3 regions of the Massilia sp. GER05 genome follow, and region 3 is predicted to be linked to each of the others. Evidence: riboswitches for the same ligand, from Rfam matches in the RefSeq annotation. Region 3 holds a riboswitch; each other region holds the start of a gene.
The links. A riboswitch is a leader RNA that binds a small molecule or an ion and turns the genes downstream of it on or off. The one in region 3 is predicted to bind thiamine pyrophosphate.
Positions count from the first base shown of each region.

Region 1: linked by a shared signal. The riboswitch ahead of ACL58G_RS14395 (TonB-dependent siderophore receptor) and the one ahead of ACL58G_RS23210 (D-amino acid dehydrogenase) in region 3 are both predicted to bind thiamine pyrophosphate.
Region 2: linked by a shared signal. The riboswitch ahead of thiC (phosphomethylpyrimidine synthase ThiC) and the one ahead of ACL58G_RS23210 (D-amino acid dehydrogenase) in region 3 are both predicted to bind thiamine pyrophosphate.

Region 1 is NZ_CP178858.1:3,206,822-3,212,092, reverse strand. Features, by position in the region: gene ACL58G_RS14405 (DUF535 family protein) at 1-893, shown strand, start outside; gene ACL58G_RS14400 (iron-containing alcohol dehydrogenase) at 969-2,126, shown strand; TPP riboswitch at 2,199-2,298, shown strand; gene ACL58G_RS14395 (TonB-dependent siderophore receptor) at 2,383-4,518, shown strand; gene ACL58G_RS14390 (AAA family ATPase) at 4,573-5,181, opposite strand; gene pnuC (nicotinamide riboside transporter PnuC) at 5,178-5,271, opposite strand, start outside.
Region 2 is NZ_CP178858.1:434,097-439,367, forward strand. Features, by position in the region: gene ACL58G_RS01895 (HEAT repeat domain-containing protein) at 1-250, shown strand, start outside; gene ACL58G_RS01900 (DUF971 domain-containing protein) at 247-531, shown strand; gene ACL58G_RS01905 (MOSC domain-containing protein) at 651-1,496, opposite strand; TPP riboswitch at 1,632-1,735, shown strand; gene thiC (phosphomethylpyrimidine synthase ThiC) at 1,933-3,846, shown strand; gene thiS (sulfur carrier protein ThiS) at 3,849-4,052, shown strand; gene ACL58G_RS01920 (thiazole synthase) at 4,078-4,872, shown strand; gene thiD (bifunctional hydroxymethylpyrimidine kinase/phosphomethylpyrimidine kinase) at 4,872-5,271, shown strand, end outside.
Region 3 is NZ_CP178858.1:5,233,774-5,239,044, forward strand. Features, by position in the region: gene ACL58G_RS23190 (NAD(P)/FAD-dependent oxidoreductase) at 1-159, opposite strand, end outside; gene ACL58G_RS23195 (hypothetical protein) at 239-739, opposite strand; gene ACL58G_RS23200 (hypothetical protein) at 918-1,589, shown strand; gene ACL58G_RS23205 (hypothetical protein) at 1,653-1,781, shown strand; TPP riboswitch at 1,874-1,978, shown strand; gene ACL58G_RS23210 (D-amino acid dehydrogenase) at 2,073-3,332, shown strand; gene ACL58G_RS23215 (hypothetical protein) at 3,397-3,639, shown strand; gene ACL58G_RS23220 (hypothetical protein) at 3,711-3,890, opposite strand; gene ACL58G_RS23225 (DEAD/DEAH box helicase) at 4,099-5,271, shown strand, end outside.

The DNA of each region.
Region 1 (5,271 bases), 2.0 Mb from region 3:
GGGTGCTGTGCATCGCGCGCAGCCTGCGCGTGCTGGCCTATTACCGCGACCACCGCGCGCTGTGCCAGCTCGGCGTCTACCGCAACCACGTCGCGCAAGACGCCGGCGACGACCTGTTCCACCACCTCAGCCACCGCGACTACCTCATCAAGGGCCTGAGCCCGCGCCAGCGCGTGCAGGCCGTGCTGAGCCATTACCGCTTCGAGGAAACGACGTTCAACGACGGCTACCTGGACGCCGTCTACGGCCAGCGCTGCCTCCCCCTGTGGCAGCAGGAGGCCGAGGGCAGCACGTTCATGATCCAGCTCGAGATGGCCTCGCGCAGCAATGCCGAAGGCGACCTCACCCTCGCCCTCATCGCGGACGGCAAATGCCTGCACCGCCTGTCCTTCAGCTGGCTCGAAGGCGACATGGTGGGCGTCGACATGCCCGTCGTCCCGTTCATCGCGCGCAACCAGGGCCGCTGGATCGATTCCGGCGCCGCGTTCGAAGCGTTCGAACGCGTCTTCCCGAACAACTCGCCCAGCTTCTTCTGCTTCGCGGCCATGCAGGGCATCGCGCTGGCGCTCGGCATGGACAAGGTCGTCGCGATCCGCAGCGAAGCGCACATCGCCTACGATCCCGATCCGGAAAAACATTTCGCCAACGCGTATGACGGCTTCTGGAAGATCCTCGGCGGCGAGGAAATGCCGGGCCGCGACGGCTACCTGATCCCGCTGCCGTTCTACGTGAAGCCGTTGTCCGAGATGCCGTCCAAGCACCGCAAGCGCGCGGCGCTGCGGCGCGAGCACTGGCGGCTGATCGGCGACGCGTCGCGCGCCGTCATCCAGCGCCATTTGCTGCATGCGCGCGCGCACGTGGCGCATCCGGCCGCGGTGCCCGAACCGGCCTGAAAGCCTGCCGGCGTGGCGCACGCCGGCAGGACACCTGCGCGATAATGATCCTCTGAGCAAAACCAGAGGATCACCTTGCACAACTTCGACTTTCATAATCCCACCCGCATCCTGTTCGGCGACGGCCAGATCGAGCGCATCGGCAAACTGGTCCCGTCCGAGGCGCGCGTCCTCGTGCTGTACGGCGGCGGCAGCATCCGCGCCAACGGCACGTTCGACGCCGTGATGGCCGCACTGGCCGGCCGCACCGTGTTCGAGTTCGGCGGCATCGAGCCGAATCCCACGGTCGAAACGTTATCCGAAGCGATCGCGCTCGTCCGCCGCGAACGCGTGGACTTCCTGCTGGCCGTGGGTGGCGGCTCCGTCATCGACGGCACCAAGTTCGTCGCGGCGGGCGCCATGCTCGACGCCGACCCGTGGACCATCCTCGAACAGCACGCCAAGAACGTGCACGCGGCGCTGCCCATCGGCGTCGTGCTGACCCTGCCGGCGACGGGGTCCGAGATGAACGCGGCCGCCGTCATCACGCGCAAGCGCACGCGGGAAAAATTCGCGTTCGTCGCGCGCTCCGTGTACCCGCAGTTCGCCGTCCTCGACCCGACCCGTACCTACACGCTGCCCGCGCGCCAGGTGGGCAACGGCGTCGTCGACGCGTTCGTGCACGTGATGGAGCAATACATGACGGTCCCGGCCCAGGCCAAGGTGCAGGACCGCTTTGCGGAAGGCTTGCTGCTGACGCTCGTCGAAGACGGTCCGCAAGCACTGGCGCTGCCTGCCGACTACGACGTGCGCGCCAACCTGATGTGGACGGCCACGCTGGCCTTGAACGGCCTGATCGGCACCGGCGTGCCGCAGGACTGGTCCACGCACACGATCGGCCACGAGCTGACCGCGCTGTACGGCCTCGACCACGCGCAGACGCTGGCGATCGTACTGCCGTCGATGCTGCGCGTGCGCCGCGCGGCCAAGCGGGCGAAACTGCTGCAATATGCGGCCCGCGTGTGGGACCTCCACAGCGGCGACGAGGACGCGCGCATCGAGGCAGCCATCGCCCGCACGGAAGACTTCTTCCGTGCCATGGGCGTGGGGACAAAGTTGTCCGACTATGGCCTGGGCCGCGATGCGATCCCGGCCGTGATCGCCGCACTGGAAGCGCACGGCATGACGCGCATGGGCGAGACCGGCGAGGTCACGCTGGACGTGGCGCGCGAGGTGCTGGACGGCGCCGCCTGATCGCGGAACCATCCGCTTTACAACATGTCTATTGTCTGAACCATCACGACAGGGCGCGTTGTGCTACACTCGCGCCTTCGCTAGGGGTCCTGGGAGTTCGCTTCCCGGGTGAGAGATACCCTTCGTACCTGATCTGGATAATGCCAGCGAAGGAAAGCGCAACGCAGTTCCCATCCTTGTTTGCCCTTCCCCCGTTGGCTCCGGCTTTTAAGAAAAAGCAGCGCGCCCATCGCCGGCGCGCGAACACGAGCAAACCATGAACCGTCAACTGAAGTACTCCATCCTGGCCTGCGCGCTGATGCAAGCGTACGCGCACGTCGCCTGCGCGCAGGTACAAGACACCCACCCCGTCGCCGAAGTCGTCGTGACGGGCAACCGCTTCATCGCCGTCGACCGCGCCAGCGTCGGCGGCTTCGGCGAAGCGTCGCTGTTCGACACCCCGGCCTCCATCATCTCCATGGGCCGCACGCAGATGCAGGACCTGTCGATCCGCTCGACGACCGAGGCGGTGCGCTTCGACGCATCCGTCGCCGACGCCTACAACGCCGTCGGCTATGCCGAGCAGTTCTCCATCCGCGGCTTCGCCCTCGACAACAACTACAGCTATCGCAAGGACGGCTTCGCGATCCCGGGCGATACGCAGATCCCGCTGGAGAACAAGGAACGCTTCGAAATCCTGAAAGGCCTCGCGGGCCTCACGGCCGGCATCGCCACGCCGGGCGGCATCGTCAACTACGTGACCAAGCGCCCGACGAATGGGCCGCTGCGCTCCGCGACCGTGGAAGTGTCCGAGCGCGGCACCCTGTACGGCACCGTCGATCTCGGCGGCCGCTTCGAGGACCGCCGTTTCGGCTACCGCATCAACGCGGCCGCCGCCGACCTGCACCCGTACGTGCGCGGCGCGAACGGCGACCGCCAGTTCGTGTCGGCCGCCTTCGACTGGCAGATCACGCCGGATGCGCTGCTGCAGCTGGACATGGATTACCAGCGCAAGGCCCAGATCACGGCGCCCGGCTTCCAGCTGATCCAGGGCACGACGCTGCCGACCGGCGTGTCGGCCAGGATGCTCCTGAACGACCAGCCGTGGACGCGCCCCGTCACGACGAAGGACAGCAACGTGGGCCTGCGCTTCGAATACAAGCTGGCGCAGGACTGGACCGCCACCGTGTCCGGCAACAAGCACTGGTTCAAGCGCGACGACTTCACCGCGTTCCCCTACGGCTGCAGCAACGAGGGCGCGGGCTATTATCCGGGCTACTGCGGCAACGGCGACTACGACGTCTACGATTACCAGAGCACGGGCGAGCGCAAGTCGCCGTGGGGCGTGCAGGCGCAGGTGCAGGGCAAGTTCGCGACCGGCGCGCTGCGCCACGCGCTCACCCTGGGCGCGTCGTATTCGGAGCGCCACGACAGCTTCGGCGACTACGTCTACGACTACGTCGGGTACAGCAATATCTGGAACCCGCTCGTGACGCCGCACGTCGCCGCCGACCGCGTGACGGGCCCCGTGTTCGAGCGCCGCAGCGACGAGGAACGCGCCGTGTTCGCGCAGGACATCGTGAGCCTGACGAACCGGCTGACCCTGCACGCGGGCCTGCGCCACGTCCAGATCAAGCGCAGCGAATTCGTCGACGACGCCACCGGCTACGTGCACGCCGACGACGCGTTCCTGCTGCCGAACGTGGGCCTCGTCTTCAGCCCCGCGCGCGACTGGAACGTGTACGCCGCGGTCAGCCACGGGCTGCAGCACGGCGGCATCGCGCCGATGCAGACGACGAACGAAAATTCGGTGCTGGCGCCGCAGCGTTCGCACCAGGTCGAGATCGGCGCCAAGGCCGCGCTGGGCAATGGCCTGAACCTGTCGGCCGCCCTGTTCCAGATCCGCCAGGGCCTGGAATACACGAACGCGAACAACACGTTCGTCCGCAACGGCCGCGAAACGCACCGCGGCATCGAGCTGACCGCGCAGGGCCGAGCGACGCCGGCGCTGGACTGGAGCGTGTCGCTGATGGCGCTGAACACGCGCCAGGAAGGCACGGGCCAGGCGGGCATCGACGGCAAGCGCGTGACCGACGTCCCCGCGTTCAAGTCGACGGCATGGGTGCAGTACGCCGTTTCGGCGATCCCGGGCCTGAAGCTGGACGGCACGTGGCAGTACTCGGGCAAGAAGGCGTTCGACGTCGAGAACACCGTGTTCGTGCCGGACTACCACGTGTTCGGCGTGGGCGCGTCGTACGGCCTGAAATGGGGCACGACGAACGTCACCTTGCGTGCCCGCGCGGAGAACCTGTTCGACAAGTTCTACTGGCGTGACGTGACGCCGGCGCTGGGCGGCTATCTGCTGGCGGGCGCGCCAAGGACGTTCCGGGCGTCGGCGCAGTTCGACTTCTGACCTCGTCGCCCCCGCGAACGCGGGGGCCCATGCTGAATCTCCGGAGTCTGCCCGTTAAACAGATCGCGTTGTATCCGACGGACCGGATTCCGTAGCTCGGCATGGGTTGCCGCTGTCGCGGGAACGACGGGCGTCGGGTGGTCCTATCAATGCTTCCACCTGCCGCACCCGCGCTTCCAGTTCCCCCGTCAGCAGCGCAAACGGAATCCCCCGCGCATCCAGCACGTCCACGAGCTGCGCATGCACGCGCCGCCTCACCTCCTCCGACTCGCGCTGCAACCCGTCCGGCACCCACGGCAGATCGGGCGCCGCGACGAGCGTGACCGCGTAGTCGTGTTCCGCTTCCCAGGCAAGCAGGTCCGGCGGCACGCGGCCCCAGTAGATGCGGCTGTACACGGCCGTCATCAGCGGCGTCGTGTCGACGAACAGGAAGTCGCGCACGCGCGGGTCGCGCGCGAGCAGCTCCTCGCGGGCGCGCTGCGTGCGCGCGATGCCGGGCTGGTCGTCCTCGCGTGGCACGCGCGCGTTCACCTCGACGAATTCGCGCAGGTATTCCGGCACCCACAACGTGCCGTAGCGCGCCGCCAGCGCCTGCGCCAGCGTCGACTTGCCCGTCGATTCCGCGCCCAGCAGCGCCACACGTGCCACCGACGCCACGGTCATCGCGCGCCCTCGGCCACCGGCATGTCCGCGTCCTGCGCGGCATGGGTCCACGCGCGCAGGCCCAGCACGGCCAGCACGACGAACACGGCG
Region 2 (5,271 bases), 2.5 Mb from region 3:
CGCCTACTGGCAGGTGCGCCTGCGCGCCGCCCGCAGCCTTGGCCGCCTGCGCAATGTGGATGCCCTGCCCGGCTTGACCGCGGCGCTCACGCACACGATCGGCAATCTGCGCAAGGAAGCGGCGCTGGCGCTGGGCGAGATCGGTTCGCCGACCGCCCTGCCCGCGCTGCGCGCGGCGGAAAACGACCCGGATCCGGAAGTGCGCAAGTCCGTGCGCCTCGCGCTGCAGCAGATCGGGGCGCAAGCATGACGGCGCTGCCGGAGACCATCGAGAACCACGCCGCGCAGGGCGTGCTGGCGCTGCACTGGCCGGACGGCCGCAGCGCGCGCGTGACGCACGCGCGGCTGCGCGCGGCGTGTCCGTGCTCGGCATGCCGCGCGCAGCGGCGGGCCGGGATCGAGGTGCCGGAAGACGCCGCCGTGCGCGTGGCCGCCATCGAGCCGGTGGGTGCCTATGCGCTGAACCTGACGTTCAGCGATGGGCACCGGCGAGGGATCTACCCGTACGAGATGCTGGCGACGTTCGTGTGATGTCGGCGTTCGCGTGGGCGGGGGCCGCCCACCCTACGATGTAGCGATGCCGTAGGGTGGGCACCCCGTGCCCACGCGAACATCAATCCGTACGGTGGCACCCCGTGCCCACACGGACATCAGAACGCGATCTCGGTGGTCAATTCCTGCCCGAGATGCAGCTCGTTGCCGGCCCCCGCCGTCACGATGCAGTTCATGCCCAGGCACACGGCGCCATCCATGCGCGGATTGGCGCGGTAAGTCTGCAGGATGTCCAGCGGATCCGGGCCGGGAATGCCCGTCGCCTGGTCGATGGACGGGATCGGGCAGCGCGCGCACGGCTTCACGGGACGGATCTCCACGTCGCCGATCGTGAGCGTCGCGAGAAAATCCTCTTCGCAGGCATCGATGCCGTCGACGACGAGATTCGGGCGGAAGCGGTCCATCTGCAGCGCCGTGCGGCCGGCCGCGACTAGGCGGGCGTTGAGGTCGTCCAGCGACGCCTGGCCGATCAGCAGCAGCGGATAACCGTCCGCGAAACGCGTCCGCGCTTCCACGCCGTTCGTCCACTTGGTGCTCGTCGGGCGCACGACGTCGCGGTGGAAACGCACGAGCCGGCACGAGGTTGCCAGCGCATTCGAAAACCAGTCCGCCGCCGCGTCGCCGCAATCGGCGGCGTCCACCGTGTCGTCCCAGATCTTCACCGTGCGCTTCGGCGCGGACGCGTCCCAGGCGAGCGGCAACACCAGCGGATCCATGCCGGGCGCATGGACGCGCAGCCTGCCGCCATCCGGCAGCGGCCGGAGCAGCGCCATGCGCGGATGCTCGCGCTGCGTGAGGAACTGGCCGTCTTCCGTCACCAGCATCCATTTGCGGTCGTGCACGCCCAGTGCGAACAGGCCGGATTCGAGCACGGTGGCGGACCGGACGGCGATACCGGCGCAGGATTTGATCGGGTACAGCAGCAGATGGGTTAGGAGGGCCATGGATCGGTTCGTTCTGATGGGATCTGAAGAGTCAGGCCGATAGTATGCACCAATCCACACCCGCGGTTCCTGTTTGCCAAGCGCATAAAACCCGCGTACACTCCGTCCCGTCGTTTCGTGGACTGCACGAAACGACGCCAATGCTAGGGGTCCTGCGCCGTCATCAACGGCGTGGGTGAGAAATACCCTCCGAACCTGATCTGGATAATGCCAGCGAAGGGAAGCTACAGAGTCGACGCGCACGTTCGCTGCACGTATTCTCCGCATCTCCTCCAGCTGGATCGCCGATCTTACGGGGAACTTCCAAACCTGCTGCGCGTTGCATTTTTGCCCTGCGATGCTCGCTGTACTAGCGTACAGCTCCGCGTCTCGGACAAAAATTGCTGCCGCTCGCGACGGTTTTGAAGTGCCCCTCAGTGACCAACAAGGAGTGCACTTGAACGCCGATCCGAAATTCCTCTCCGCCAGCGCCACCGTCGACGCCGCCGCCGTCGCGCCGCTGCCCAATTCCCGCAAGGTCTACGTGACGGGCAGCCGCCCGGACATCCGCGTGCCGATGCGCGAGATCACCCAGTCCGACACGCCCGCATCGTTCGGCCATGAACCGAACCCGCCCGTGTGGGTCTACGACACGTCCGGGCCGTACACCGATCCCGACGCCGCCATCGACATCCGCTCCGGCCTGGCCCCGCTGCGCGCCGACTGGATCCGCGAGCGCGGCGACACCGAAGAACTGGCCGGCCCGTCGTCGCACTACGGCGTCGAACGCCTGAACGACCCGAAGCTGGCCGAGCTGCGTTTCAACCTGCAGCGCAAGCCGCGCCGCGCCGTCCCCGGCCGCAACGTCACGCAGATGCACTATGCACGCCAGGGGATCGTCACGCCCGAGATGGAATACGTGGCCATCCGCGAAAACCTGCGCCGCCAGGAATACCTCGCCGCGCTGGAAGCCGCCGGCCCCACGGGCAAGCGCATGGCGCAGATGATCGGCCGCCAGCATCCGGGCCAGTCGTTCGGCGCCAGCATTCCCCGTGAAATCACCCCGGAATTCGTGCGCGACGAGATCGCCAAAGGCCGCGCGATCCTGCCGAACAACATCAACCACCCGGAATCGGAGCCGATGATCATCGGCCGCAACTTCCTCGTGAAGATCAACGCGAACATCGGCAACTCGGCCGTGACGTCGTCGATCGGCGAGGAAGTCGAGAAGATGACGTGGGCCACGCGCTGGGGCGGCGACACCGTGATGGACCTGTCGACCGGCAAGCATATCCACGAAACGCGCGAATGGATCATCCGCAACAGCCCCGTCCCCATCGGCACGGTGCCGCTGTACCAGGCGCTGGAAAAGGTGCACGGCAAGGCCGAGGACCTGACGTGGGACATCTACCGCGACACGCTGATCGAGCAGGCGGAGCAAGGCGTCGACTACTTCACCATCCACGCCGGCGTGCGTCTCGCCTACGTGCCGATGACCGCGAACCGCCTGACGGGCATCGTCTCGCGCGGCGGCTCGATCATGGCCAAGTGGTGCCTCGCCCACCACAAGGAATCGTTCCTGTACACGCATTTCGAAGAGATCTGCGAGATCATGAAGGCGTACGACGTCGCGTTCAGCCTGGGCGACGGCCTGCGTCCGGGCTCGATCTACGACGCCAACGACGAAGCCCAGCTGTCCGAACTGAAGACGCTCGGCGAGCTGACGCAGGTCGCGTGGAAGCACGACGTGCAGGTGATGATCGAGGGTCCGGGCCACGTGCCGCTGCAGCTCATCAAGGAAAACATGGACCTGCAGCTGGAGCAGTGCCACGAGGCGCCGTTCTACACGCTCGGCCCCCTGACGACCGACATCGCGCCGGGTTACGACCACATCACGTCCGGCATCGGCGCCGCCAATATCGGCTGGTACGGCACCGCGATGCTGTGCTACGTGACGCCGAAGGAGCACCTGGGCCTGCCCGACAAGGACGACGTCAAGGACGGCATCATCACGTACAAGATCGCGGCGCATGCGGCCGACCTGGCCAAGGGCCATCCGGGCGCGCAGATCCGCGACAACGCGCTGTCGAAAGCCCGTTTCGAATTCCGCTGGGAAGACCAGTTCAACCTGGGCCTCGATCCGGACAAGGCGCGTTCCTTCCACGACGAGACCCTGCCGAAGGATTCCGCCAAGGTGGCGCACTTCTGCTCGATGTGCGGTCCGCACTTCTGCTCGATGAAGATCACGCAGGAAGTGCGCGACTACGCGGCCGGCCAGGGCATCGCCGCGAACGCCGCGCTGGAACAGGGCATGCAGGTGAAGGCCGTCGAGTTCATGAAGCGCGGCGCCGAGCTGTATCACAAGGAATAAGGATGGTCGAGATCGAACTGAACGGCGCCGCGCACACGCTGCCGGCGCAGGCCAGCCTGCACGACCTCGTGGAATCGCTGGGCCTCGCGGGACAGAAGCTCGCGCTGGCCGTGAACCGCCAGGTCGTGCCGCGCGAGCGCTGGCGCGACACGCCCCTGCAGGCGCGCGACCGCGTGGACGTGGTGCGCGCCATCGGCGGCGGCTGATCCTGAACTTCAAAAGGAATACGACATGACGAATACGACGCATGCGGACCGGCCGCTCACCATCGCCGGCAAGGCCTACAACTCGCGCCTGCTGGTGGGCAGCGGCAAATACCGCGACCTGGAACAGACGCGCGCCGCGACCGAAGCATCGGGCGCCGACATCATCACGGTGGCGATCCGCCGCGTGAACATCGGCCAGCACGCGAACGAACCGAATTTGCTCGACGTGGTGCCGCCGTCGCGCTGGACCATCCTGCCCAACACGGCGGGCTGCTACAACGCCAAGGACGCCGTGTACACCTTGCAGCTGGCGCGCGAACTGCTGAACGGGCACAAGCTCGTCAAGCTGGAAGTGCTGGGCGACGAAAAGACGCTGTTCCCGAACATGCCCGAGACGCTCGTCGCCGCGCGCGAACTGGTGCGCGACGGCTTCGACGTGATGGTCTATTGCAGCGACGACCCGATCCAGGCGCGCATGCTGGAAGACATCGGCTGCGCGGCGATCATGCCGCTCGCGTCGCTGATCGGTTCCGGCATGGGCATCCTGAATCCGTGGAACCTGTCGCTGATCATCGAGCAGGCGCAGGTGCCGGTGATCGTCGATGCGGGCGTCGGCACGGCGTCCGACGCGGCCATCGCGATGGAACTGGGCTGCGACGGCGTGCTGATGAACAGCGCCATCGCCGGCGCGCAGGATCCGGTACGTATGGCGGGTGCGATGCGCCTCGCGGTGGAAGCGGGGCGCGAAGCGTATCTGGCGGGCCGCATGCCGCGCAAATTCGCGGCATCGCCGTCGTCGCCGATGGCGGGCCGGATCTGATGGAGACCGCCACGCGGCCCTGCGTCCTCGTGTGCGCCGGCCTCGATCCGTCGGGTGGCGCCGGCATCCAGGCCGACATCGAAGCGATATCGGCCCAGGGCGCGCACGCGCTGCCGCTCGTGACGGCGCTGACGGTCCAGGACAACAACGCCGTGCGCGAAGTGGTACCCGTCGACGCGGGCCTGCTGCTGCGCCAGGCCGTGGTGCTGGCCGACACGGTGCCCATCGACGCGGTGAAGATCGGCATCCCCGGCAGCCGAGAAAACGCGGAAGCCATCGCCGGCATCATCCGCATGCTGCGGGTGCGCCGGCCCGGCCTGCCCGTCGTCCTCGACCCGGTGCTGGCCAGCGGCCGCGGCGACAGCCTGGCGCGCGGCGACGCCCTCGCTGCGCTGGCGC
Region 3 (5,271 bases):
CAGCGTGCCGGCCGCCACCTCGTGCAGCGACGGCTTCCACACGTGGTACAGCCGGCTGTCGACCAGCGTCACCTTGTCCGGGCCGAGTTTGCGGCCCAGTTTGCAGGCCAGCTCCAGTCCGCCAGCCCCGCCGCCCACGATCACGATATCGCTTTGCAAGCCTGCCTCCGTCGGTCGCGCCCGTTGCCGGGCTCACGCAGGCAGTTTACTACGGGGCGGCGAAACCACCCGGCACGGATCAGTCGTGGCCGTGTCCGTGACCCTTGCCGTGACCGTGACCGTGACCATGGCCATTGCCGTGGCCGCGGTCCCAGTCGCCGCGGTGGCCGCGGTCGTCGCGGTACTCGACGCGCTCGACGACACGCACTTCGCGCGGGCCGCCGCGGTAGTCGCCGCGGTAGCCGACATGCTCGCGGTAGCGCGGCACATACGTGTTCGTGTACCACTCGTCGCGCACGAACAGGACCGGACGGCCGCAGGCGCCGTAGCGGCCGCAGAACCTGGCCCAGTGCTTGCGGTGGCCCGGCGGCACGCGCAGGTACACCGGTTCCGCCACGTAGTGCGGCGCCGGCGTGATGATCACCGGCTGCGGCGCGTACACGACGGGACGCGGCACGTAGTCGCCGATGTCGATGCGGCCATAGAAGCCGGGCTGGCCGATGCTGACGGAGACGTTGGTCTGCGCCAGGGCCGGGAGGGAGGCGGCGCACAGCGCCACGCCGAAGATCAGGGCTTTCATAGGATGACCTCGTTGTAATGTTTAAGTGAAGTTTATCAAATGAAAGCATATGCACAATTCGCTGCAACACCTGCTTACATTGTCGTTCCGGGCGGGATTACCACAAACCGCAGCGCAACAATTCCACTGCAGTAAGTGCGCAGCTACAATCGCGGCCTCAACCACTGAAAGGCTATCGATGTTCGCAAAATACACCGTGCTGGCCGCGGCCGCCCTGCTGGCGGCGGGTGCCGCCAACGCGCAGGTCGGCGTAACGGCCGACCTCGGCTCCACCGGCGTGGGCTTCCACGTCGTCGTGCCGATGGAAACCTATTTGAACGGCCGCTTCGGCGCCAACTACTTCCGCCACAACTTCGACAAGACGTCCGACGGCGTCGACTACGACATCAAGGGCAAGCTGCAGACGTTCGACGTGCTGTTCGACTGGTACCTGACCGAAGGCAGCACCTTCCACCTGACCGGCGGTCTCGTCTACAACGGCAACAAGTTCAATGCGAAAGCGAAACCGAACGGCACCGGTGGATTCACGCTGAACGGCCACGCGTATTCCGCTACCGACGTCGGCCTGCTGACCGGCCGCATCGACTACCGCAAGGCGGCGCCCTACCTGGGCATCGGCTGGGGCAACGCGCTGGCCCGCTCGTCGCACTGGACCACGAACATCGATCTCGGCGTCTTCTACCAGGGCAATCCGAACGTCCAGCTGGCCAGCGTCGGCTGCACGGTGTCGAACACGGTCTGCAAGGCCCTCGCCAGCGACGTCGCCGCGGAGCGCCTGCGCCTGCGCGACGACGTGGATGCGCTGAAGGTCTATCCGGTCGTGCGCGCGAGCATCGGCTACCAGTTCTGACGATGTGACCGGCGCGCCGCGCGCCCCGGCGTTGCGCTACGATGCTGCCAAAGGAGGCGCATCATGAACCATCGCGCACGCTGGAGCCTGCTGCTCCTGGCCTGCCTCATGCTGGTGGCCTGCCAGGACCGGCGCGAACCGGTGAAGCCCACCGTCGTGCCGGCCGCGGCCGCCATCGCCGTCACGGCCTGACCGCGCGATCGCCGCGCGGCCTGCCCGCCTTCCGGCCCCGTCCGCGGGCCGGTGTCCCCGTGCATCCTCGTGTTAGAATCTTCCCTGCCATAAGGCAACGCTAGGGGTCCTGCAGCCGCCACCGCGGCCGCGGGTGAGAAACACCCTCCGAACCTGATCTGGGTAATGCCAGCGAAGGGAAGCATGCGGATTCCGGTCGCGCACCGGCTCCGGTTCTCCCTTGCCGGCTCCACCCGTCGCACTTACGAGGAGCCGCATGCATCGTCCCGTTTTCCATCTGGTCGCGCACCCATGAACGTGATCGTCCTGGGCGCCGGCGTCGTCGGCACGGCATCCGCCTGGTATCTCGCAGAAGCCGGCCACGACGTCACCGTCATCGAACGCCGGAGCGGCCCCGCGCAGGAAACGAGCTTCGCGAACGGCTGCCAGATCTCCGTCTCGCACGCCGAACCGTGGGCCACGCCCGCCGGCCTGCTGAAGGTCGTGCAGTCGCTGGGCCGCGCCGACGCGCCGCTGCTGTTCCGCCTGCGGGCCGACCCGCTGCAATGGCGCTGGTGCCTGCAATTCGTGCGCGAATGCGCGCCCGGCCGCGTGGCAGCCAACCTGCGCCGGATCGTCGCCATGGCCGAATACAGCCGCCGCAGCCTGCAGGCGCTGCGTGCGCGCACCGGCATCGAGTACGACAGCCTCACGCGCGGCATCCTGCACTTCTACACCGACGCCCGGGAATTCGAGCGCGCCTGCCACGCGGCCGCCGCGATGCGCGACCTGGGCTGCCCGCGCATGACGGTCGATGCCGACGAGGCCGTGCGGATCGAGCCGGCCCTCGCGGCCGTCCGCCGCAAGCTCGTCGGCGGCGACTTCACGGCCACCGACGAATCGGGCGACGTCCACCGCTTCACGACGCAGCTCGCGGCACACGGCGCGGCGGCCGGCATCCGTTTCACGTACAACACGACCGTCACGCGCCTGCTGGCCGAAGGCGACCGCATCCGCGGCGTGGAAATCATCGATGCGGACGGCCGCCACCGCGTGCTGCATGCGGACGCCGTCGTCGTCGCCCTTGGCAGTTTTTCCGTCGGGCTGCTGGCGCCGCTGGGCATCCGGCTGCTGATCTATCCAGGCAAGGGATATTCCGCCACCTACCCCATCCTCGACCCGGACGCGGCGCCCACGGTCTCGCTGACGGACGACGGCCACAAGCTCGTGTTCTCGCGCCTCGGCGACCGCCTGCGCGTGGCCGGCACGTGCGAACTGAACGGCTACACGCGCGACCTGAACCCCGTGCGCTGCGACGCGATCACGCGCCGCGTGCGCGCGCTGTTCCCGGACGCCTGCGACTACGACAACCCGACCTACTGGGCCGGCCTGCGCCCGCTGACGCCCTCGAACGTCCCGTACATCGGCCGCACGCGCTACGCGAACCTGTACCTGAACACGGGGCACGGGACGCTCGGCTGGACGATGGGGTGCGGGTCGGGGCGGGCCATCGCGGACATCGTGTCGGGGAGGACGCCGGAGGTGGACTTCGCGTTCACTTGCGGGGCGTGACAATCGGCGTGTTTTGCGGCGCGCGAGCCATGCTACATTACCGTCTTTACACGACAAGGCAGCAATGAAAAAGCTATTCGAAAAATACCGGTGGGTCGAACTCCCCTGCCTGTTTTGCGCGATGGCGCTGGCCCATGCGCTGCTGCGCGCCGCCGGGCTGGACGCCGCACTGCCCGGCCACGGTTCTTCGCTCGCGCAGCTCGCCGCCTGGACCTGCTGCGTCTTCGCCGTCGACCGGGCGCTCCGGTTCGCACTGTGGGCCGTCGTGCTCGTCGTCGCGCCCGGGCGCGCCGCCGATATGCCTTGAAGCCGGCTTGAAGAATCCGGCGGCCGTCATCCGCGTCCTGTACGCGGTCCAGCGAACCTGGGCACCGCAACTCAACCCGGCGCGTCGTCTCTGACGAACCGGCCGCTGCGCACCAGCGCCCGTTCGATGTCGGCCACGACCCGGTCACCCCCGTCGCGGGCATGAATGACACAGGCCCACACGTCGTCGTCGATCTCGTAGCATCCGCCCGCGTACGACCATGCGCCCACATAGCGGTCGCTCGCCATCATCGCCGGCGCGGATGTCGGTGCGCTCGTGGCACCGAGGCCAGTGGCCAGGAGGCGCGCGAAGTCCGGAAATCCCGGCGCCCGGTGATCCCCGCAAAATTCGACGCGCTGTCCCGTTCCGCCGCTTACGGACCTGATCCGGAATGTCTCCACGTCCCCTCCCTGCACCGACAGGTTACACTGTCGCCTTTTACAAACCGCCTCGTTCACCATGTCGTTCGCATCGCTCGGCCTGATCGACCAGATCACGCGCACCCTCGCTTCGCTGTCCTACACCACGCCCACCGCCGTCCAGTCGCAGGCGATTCCCGCCGTGCTGGCCGGCCGTGACGTCATGGCGGCCGCCCAGACGGGCACCGGCAAGACCGCCGGCTTCGCCCTGCCCCTGCTGCAGCGGCTCGTGATGGACGGCGCACAGGTGGCGGGCAATTCGGCGCGCTCCCTGATCCTCGTGCCGACGCGCGAACTGGCCGAACAGGTACACGAGAGCGTGCGCGCCTACGGGGCCGGACTGCCGCTGCGCACGATGGTCGCGTACGGCGGCGTCAGCATCAATCCGCAAATGATGCGCCTGCGTAAAGGCGTCGACGTCCTCGTCGCCACGCCGGGACGCCTGCTCGACCTGCAGCGCCAGAACGCGGTGCGCTTCAACCAGGTGCAGACCCTCGTGCTGGACGAGGCGGACCGCATGCTCGATCTCGGCTTTTCGCGCGACATCGACAACCTGCTCGCGCTGCTGCCCAAGCGCCGCCAGACCCTGCTCTTCTCCGCTACTTTCTCCGACCCGATCCGGGCGCTGGCGACGAAGCTGCTGGTCGATCCGGTCAGCATCGAGGCCACGCCGCGCAACACGACCGTGAAGGCGATCCGCCAGTGGATCGTCCCCGTCGACAAGAAGCGCAAGCCGGACCTGTTCCTGCACCTGCTGAAGCGCCATGGCTGGCCGCAGGTCCTCGCGTTCGTCAAGACCCGCAAGGGCGTCGACCAGCTGGTCGACCTGCTCGACGCGAAAGGCATCGCGGCCGACTCGATCCACGGCGACAAGCCGCAGCCCGCCCGCCTGCGCGCGCTCGACCGCTTCAAGGCGGGCGAGGTGCGCGTGCTCGTCGCGACCGACGTCGCCGCGCGCGGCCTCGACATCGAGGAACTGCCGGTCGTCGTCAACGTCGACCTGCCCATCGTGGCGGAAGACTACGTGCACCGCACGGGACGCACGGGCCGCGCGGGGGCGTCCGGCGAAGCGGTGTCGCTCGTGTGCGCGGACGAAGTCCAGCAGCTGGCCGCCATCGAGGCGCTGACGCAGCAGGCCCTGGAGCGCAAGGACGAAGCCGGCTTCGAGCCCGAGCACCGCGTGCCGCAGACGAATGCGGCCGGGCAGGTCGTC